2 linked regions of the Pseudonocardia sediminis genome follow. The protein of the gene in region 2 interacts with the protein of the main gene of each other region in a pairwise test. Links are inferred from orthologs where the notes say so. Each region holds a gene or a part of one and is shown on either strand. Other genes may lie near its edges. The genes, in order: rlmB and EV383_RS25955.

Evidence for each region.
Region 1: the proteins of EV383_RS25955 (region 2) and rlmB interact in binary tests that used the Escherichia coli proteins (3 or more experiments, as listed by UniProt). The link is inferred for Pseudonocardia sediminis from one-to-one orthologs.

The regions. Positions count from the first base shown.
Region 1 is NZ_SHKL01000001.1:6,066,793-6,070,064, reverse strand. The notes cover bases 293-3,253. They hold rlmB (23S rRNA (guanosine(2251)-2'-O)-methyltransferase RlmB), read left to right. Parts: upstream 293-1,270; coding sequence 1,271-2,236; downstream 2,237-3,253. Other genes in these bases: EV383_RS28385 (metal ABC transporter ATP-binding protein), read right to left, coding at 3,162-3,253; EV383_RS28390 (metal ABC transporter permease), read right to left, coding at 2,308-3,153; cysS (cysteine--tRNA ligase), read left to right, coding at 293-1,227. Also shown: more of cysS, read left to right, coding at 1-292; more of EV383_RS28385, read right to left, coding at 3,254-3,272. UniProt on the Escherichia coli protein: Specifically methylates the ribose of guanosine 2251 in 23S rRNA.
Region 2 is NZ_SHKL01000001.1:5,554,876-5,558,083, forward strand. Bases 1-2,897 are described here. They hold EV383_RS25955 (NAD(P)H-hydrate dehydratase), read right to left. Parts: upstream 2,240-2,897; coding sequence 761-2,239; downstream 1-760. Other genes in these bases: alr (alanine racemase), read right to left, coding at 1-596; EV383_RS25960 (alpha/beta hydrolase), read right to left, coding at 2,330-2,897. In the rest of the region: more of EV383_RS25960, read right to left, coding at 2,898-3,208. UniProt on the Escherichia coli protein: Bifunctional enzyme that catalyzes the epimerization of the S- and R-forms of NAD(P)HX and the dehydration of the S-form of NAD(P)HX at the expense of ADP, which is converted to AMP.

The sequences.
Region 1 (3,272 bases), 510 kb from region 2 along the record:
CTCACCCACGCCGGCAACGACGTGCTGATGGTCCGCAACGTCACCGACATCGACGACAAGATCCTGCGCAAGGCCGCCGACCACGGACGTCCGTGGTGGGAGTGGGCCGCCACGCACGAGCGGGCGTTCTCCGCGGCCTACACCGCGCTGGGCTGCCTGCCGCCGTCGATCGAGCCGCGGGCGACCGGGCACGTCACGCAGATGACCGAGCTGATCGAGCGTCTGATCGAGCGCGGGCACGCCTACGCCGCCGGTGGCGACGTCTACTTCGCGGTGCGCACGTTCCCCGAGTACGGCGCGCTGTCCGGGCAGAAGGTCGACGACGTCGCGCAGGGCGAGGGCGAGGCCACCGGCAAGCGCGACCCGCTGGACTTCACGCTGTGGAAGGCCGCGAAGCCGGGCGAGCCGAGCTGGCCGACGCCGTGGGGCGCCGGCCGCCCGGGCTGGCACCTGGAGTGCTCGGCGATGGCCACCGCCTACCTGGGCCCGGAGTTCGACATCCACGGCGGCGGCCTGGATCTGGTGTTCCCGCACCACGAGAACGAGCAGGCCCAGTCGCACGCCGCGGGCGACGGGTTCGCGCGGTACTGGCTGCACAACGCCTGGGTCACCATGGGCGGCGAGAAGATGTCGAAGTCGCTGGGCAACACGCTCGCGATCGAGGCGCTGCTGGGGCGGGTGCGCGGTGTCGAGCTGCGCTACTACCTGGTCGGCCCGCACTACCGGTCGGCGATCGAGTACTCCGACGCCGCGCTGGACGAGTCGGTATCGGCGTACCGGCGGATCGAGGCGTTCGTGAACCGGGTCCGGGAGCGCCACGGCGTCCCTGAGGCGGCCGCCGACGTCCCGGCCGAGTTCGCCGCCGCGATGGACGACGACCTGGGCACGCCGGGCGCGCTCGCCGTCGTGCACAACGCGGTGCGCGAGGGCAACACCGCCCTCGACGCCGGCGATGCGGCCGCGGCGAGCCGTTCCGCGTCCTGCGTGCGGGCGATGACCGGCCTGCTCGGTGTCGACCCGCTCGCGATCGCGTGCGACTCCGGTGCCGACGACGCCGCCCGCCAGGCGCTGTCCACCCTCGTCGACGCCATGCTCGACCAGCGCCGCGAGGCCCGGGCGGCGCGCGACTTCGCGACCGCGGACCGGCTGCGCGACGAGCTGCTCGCCGCCGGTGTCGCCGTCGAGGACGGCGCGGGCGGTTCCACCTGGTCGCTCAAGGACTCCTGAGCCACCGCACCCACTTCATCATCAGATCGGAAGTACACGACTCATGGCCGGCAACTCCAAGCGTCGCGGAGCCGTCCGCAAGGAAGGCACGAAGAAGGGCGCCGTCACCGGGTCCGGTGGGCAGTCCCGCCGCGCGCTGAAGGGCAAGGGCCCGACCCCGCCCGGCGAGATGCGCCCCGGGCACCCGAAGCAGCGCCGCGCCGCCGCGGCGGACCGTCGCAACCAGAAGGTCGCCGGCCGCCGGCACCGTCCGGGCGACGGCGAGACGCCGGAGACGGTGCTCGGCCGCAACCCGGTCGTCGAGTGCCTGCGGGCCGGTGTGCCGGCCACGGCGCTGCAGGTCGCCGAGGGCAGCGCCAACGACGAGCGGGTCACCGAGGCGATCGCGCTGGCCGCGAACGCCGGCATGTCCATCATGGAGGTGCCGCGCAACGACCTGGACCGGATCGCCGGCGGCGCCCTGCACCAGGGCATCGCGCTGCAGGTCCCGGCGTACGCCTACGCCCACCCCGACGAGCTGCTCGAGCGTGCCGCGAACAGCCGCAACCCGGCTCTGATCGTCGCCCTCGACGGGGTGACCGACCCGCGGAACCTGGGTGCGGTCGTCCGGTCGGCGAGCGCGTTCGGCGGGCACGGCGTCGTCGTGCCGCAGCGCCGCGCGGCCGGGATGACGGCCGTGGCGTGGCGGACCTCGGCCGGCACCGCGGCCCGCCTGCCGGTCGCCCGTGCCACCAACCTGACCCGGACCCTGCAGGAGTACGCGCAGGCCGGGCTGATGATCGCCGGGCTCGCCGCCGACGGTGACGTCTCGCTCGACGAGTTCGACCTGGCCACCGGCCCGCTCGTGCTCGTCACCGGGTCCGAGGGCAAGGGGCTGTCGCGCCTGGTCAAGGAGACCTGCGACCTGACGGTCTCGATCCCCCTGGCCGCACAGGTCGAGTCCTTGAACGCCGCGGTCGCGACGGGCGTCGTCCTCGCGGACGTGGCGCGTCGCCGTCGCATCGGCTGAGCCCGCTCGCCCGAACCAACGGCACCCTCGTCGGACACTGTCCGACGAGGGTGCGGTTCGTTGCGGGCGGGTCAGGCGCGGACCGGCGTCCGGCCGCGTAGGCGCGCCACCAGGCGGCACGTGAGGTAGGCCAGGAAGCCGATCGTGGCGACGTAGCCGGAGACCGGCAGGCCCGGGGCCAGCGACAGGATCGTGCCTCCGAGCAGCGACACCTCGGCGATGACGACCGCGAGCAGTGTGGCCAGGGCCGGGTTGGCCGTCACCCGGTTCGCCGCGGCACCCGGGACGATCATCACCGCGAGCACCAGGATCGAGCCGACGATCGGCACGGCCAGCGCCGTGGTCAGCCCGATCAGGACGGCGAACATCAGCGACAGCGCGCGGACCGGCACGCCGCGGGCGAGCGCGACGTCGGGGTCGGTGCTGGCGAACAGCAGCGGCCGGAACACCACCGCGAGCACCCCGACCACCACCACGGCGACGACGGCGAGCACCCACAGGTTCGTCCCGTCGACGGAGACGATCGAGCCCGTGAGCAGCCCGAACTTGTTCGACGCCCGTCCCTCGTAGAGCGAGAGCATCAGCACACCCAGGCCCAGGCCGAACGCCATCACGACGCCGATCACCGAGTCCCGCTCGCGCTGGCGCAGGCCGAGCAGCCCGAACACCATGGCCGCCACGACGGCGCCGACCACCGATCCCAGACCCACCTCGATCCCCACCAGCAGCGCCGCCGCACCGCCGGTGAACGCCAGCTCGGCGGTGCCGTGCACGGCGAAGGACATCCCGCGCGAGACGATCAACGGCGTCAGCAGCCCCGCGACCAGGCCGAGCACGGCGCAGGCGATCAGGGCGTTCTGCACGAACGGCGCCTCGAGCAGCTCGCCGAGCCCCTCGAAGCTGATCAGCCGCGACAGCAGGTCGTTCACGACGCGACCGCCTCGCCGGAGTCCCCGTGGGTGTCGTGCCGGTCGACCGGGCCGTCCTCGGCGCCGACGACCACCAGCCGGTCGCGCACGCGCAGGACGTCGACGTC
Region 2 (3,208 bases):
CGCCACGCGGCGTCGAGCGCGGCGGCCTGGACGTCCTGCATCGGGTGCGACGGCTCGTCGGCCTGGGCCAGGTGCGACCAGACGGCGACGATCTCGGCCGCACCGGAGGCGACGGCCGTGGCGGCGTCGTCGACCAGACCGGCCCACTCGGCGGGCGGGGCGCCGTTGCGGCCGAGCCCGGTGTCGGCCTTGAGGTGCAGCCGGACCGTCCGCCCGGTCCGGCGGCCCGCGGCCAGCACGGCGGCCAGGTGTTCACGGGAGGAGACCGACAGGTCCACCCCGGCGCCGACGGCCGGGTCGAAGTCCTCGTCCGGCACGTGCAGCCAGCTCAGCACGGGCGCGGTGATCCCGCCGGCACGCAGCGCGGTGGCCTCCTCCAGGGTGGCCACCCCGAGCCAGGTCGCGCCGGAGGACAGGGCCGCGCGGCCGACGTCGACGGCACCGTGGCCGTACCCGTCGGCCTTGACCACGACCATCGTCGCGGCGCCGGAGCGGGCCGCGGTCCCGGACAGCAGCCCGACGTTGTGCCGGACGGCGTCGAGGTCGACGACCGCCTCGGCGCGCGGGGCGACGAGTTCGGGCACGTGCGGAATCATGACATCCGTGAGGCTCCCGACGGAGCCGCAGCGGACCCTGATCATGATCGTCACACGGGAGCACCGGGTGACCAGGTGGTCACGCCGGGTGTGACGGTGGTCTCACGACGGGCGGTGATCGCCTCCCGGCGACCGCCCCCGGGCCGGGCAGGGACCGGGCCGTCTCAGGACCGGGCGGCGCGGACGGCGCGGATCGCCTCCGGGATCGCCGCCTGCATCCGTGACGCCGGGGCCGGGACCGGGGGCAGGCCGTGCTCTCGTGACGCCGTCGTCGCGGCGCGGCCGTGCACGAACGTCGCGCACCCGGCGGCCCACCACGGCTCCAGCCCGGCGGCGAGCAGCGCGCCGAGCACCCCGGTGAGCACGTCCCCGGACCCGGCGGTGGCGGCGAAGGAGTCCGCGGCCGGGTCGATCAGGGCGCGCCCGTCCGGGTCGGCGACGACGGTCGCGTTGCCCTTGAGCAGCACCGTCACCCCCAGGTCGGCGGCGGCCCGGCGGGCGGCGGCGACCCGGTCGGTCCCGACGTCACCGGCGATCCGCGCGAACTCCCCGGCGTGCGGGGTGAGCACGATCGGACGTCCGTGTATCCGCTCGCGCAGGTCGCGGTGCTTCGCGAGCAGCGTGATCGCGTCGGCGTCCACGCACAGCGGCACGTCGAGGTCGAGCACCGCCTCGAACAGGGCCCGGCCCGCGTCACCGGTCCCGATGCCGGGCCCGACGGCCCAGGCCTGGGTGCGCCCGGCGTCGGCGACGGAGCCGGTGGCGACGATCTCCGGCCAGTGCCGCCGGACCTCGTCGGCGGCCGACCCGGCGAAGCGGACCATGCCCGACGTCGACAGCGCGGCCGCGCCCGCGGCCAGCACCGCCGCACCCGGGTAGGTCGCCGACCCGGCGGCGATCCCGACGACACCCTGGCTGTACTTGTCGTCGGCCGGGCCGGGCACCGGCCAGAGCGCGCCGACGTCGGCCTCGGAGAGCAGGTGGGCGTGCGGCTCGGGCAGGTAGGGACCCAGCCCGAAGTCGACGACGTGCACCGGCCCGCACGCCGGTGCGGCGAGCGCGTGCACCGGCTTGCGTGCGCCGAACGTGACGGTGGCGGCGGCCCGGACGTACGGCCCGTCGGTCTCGCCGGTGTCCGCGCCCACCCCGCTGGGCAGGTCGCACGCGATCACCGGCACCCCCGCTCCGGCCGCGTCCGCGACCAGGCCGGCCGCCGGCTCCCGCAGCCCGGGCCGACCGGAGATGCCGACGACGCCGTCCACGACGACGTCGGCCCCGGTGACGGCGTCCCGCGCGGCGTCCGGCGCCGCATCCCGCGCGGGGCCGTCCACGGCGAGGACCCGGCCGCGGGCCCGGCGCAGCGCGGCGAGCCCGGCCGGATGGGCACGGTCCGGGGAGAGCAGCACCGCGGTGACCGACGCGCCGCGGCGGCGCAGCTCGAACCCGGCCCACAGCGCGTCGCCGCCGTTGTCCCCGGCGCCGACCAGCAGCGTCACCCGCCGCCCGTAGGTGTCGCCCAGGAACCGCCGCACGTGCGCCGCGAGGCCCGCCGCCGCCCGGCGCATCAACGCGTCCGGCGCGACGTCGGCCATCATCGCGCCCTCGGCCTCGCGGATCTGATCGGCCGTGAACACACCGTCCATCGCCGTGACGCTAGCCGCCCCCGCGCCCGCCCGCCGCGCACCGCCGCCCTGTCGACACGCGAGCGGACGGCCGATCCGGACCGCCGACGGCTACTGCGCGGCGGGCTCGGCCCCCTCGAAACCGGCGCTCAGGAACGCGGCCGCCTGGGTCATCGCCAGGTCCGCGCCGTCGAGGACCCGGTGGCACCCGAGGAAGCCGTGCATCATCCCCGGGAAGCGGCTCAGCGTGACGTGCACGCGCGCGTCCATCAGCGCCCGCGCGTAGGCCTCACCCTCGTCGCGCAGCACGTCCTGCTCGGCGGTGAACAGCAGCGTGGGCGGCAGGGCGGCGAGTTCGTCGTGGGTCGCGAGCAGCGGCGACAGGCGCGGGTCGCGGCGCTGGCCGTCCTCGGTGGTCTCCTGCGCGACGAACCAGTCGAGCGCGGTCGCCGTCAGCGGCGGGGTGTCGGCCGCGTCGCGCCGCGACGGGCGGTCGCCGTCGGTCAGGTCGGCGAGCGGATAGGCGAGCAGCTGGGCCGACGGGCCGCGCTCACCGGCCAGCGCGAGGGTGCGGCACGCCGCGGTCGCCATCGTCGCGCCGGCGCTGTCGCCGCCGACCGCGACGCGGCCCGGGTCGCCGCCCAGCTCGTCGCCGTGCGCGAGCACCCACCGCAGCGCGGCGACGACGTCGTCGTGCGACGCGGGGAAGGGCGCCTCGGGGGCACGCCGGTAGCCGACCGAGACCGCCAGGCACCCCGCCCGGCGCACCAGCTCCGGCACGATCCCATCGTCGTCGAGGTCGCCGAGCACCCAGCCGCCCCCGTGGACGTAGACAAGGATCGGCAGCGCCTCGGCCCCGCCCGGCGAGGGACGGAGCACGCGGACCTCGACGTCGCCCGCCGGCCCGGGCACGGTGCGGCGCTCGTCGGTGTGCGCGGCGTCGACGGCGGGGTCCTCGCCGCGCCTGCGCAGGATCACGCTCACGGCGTC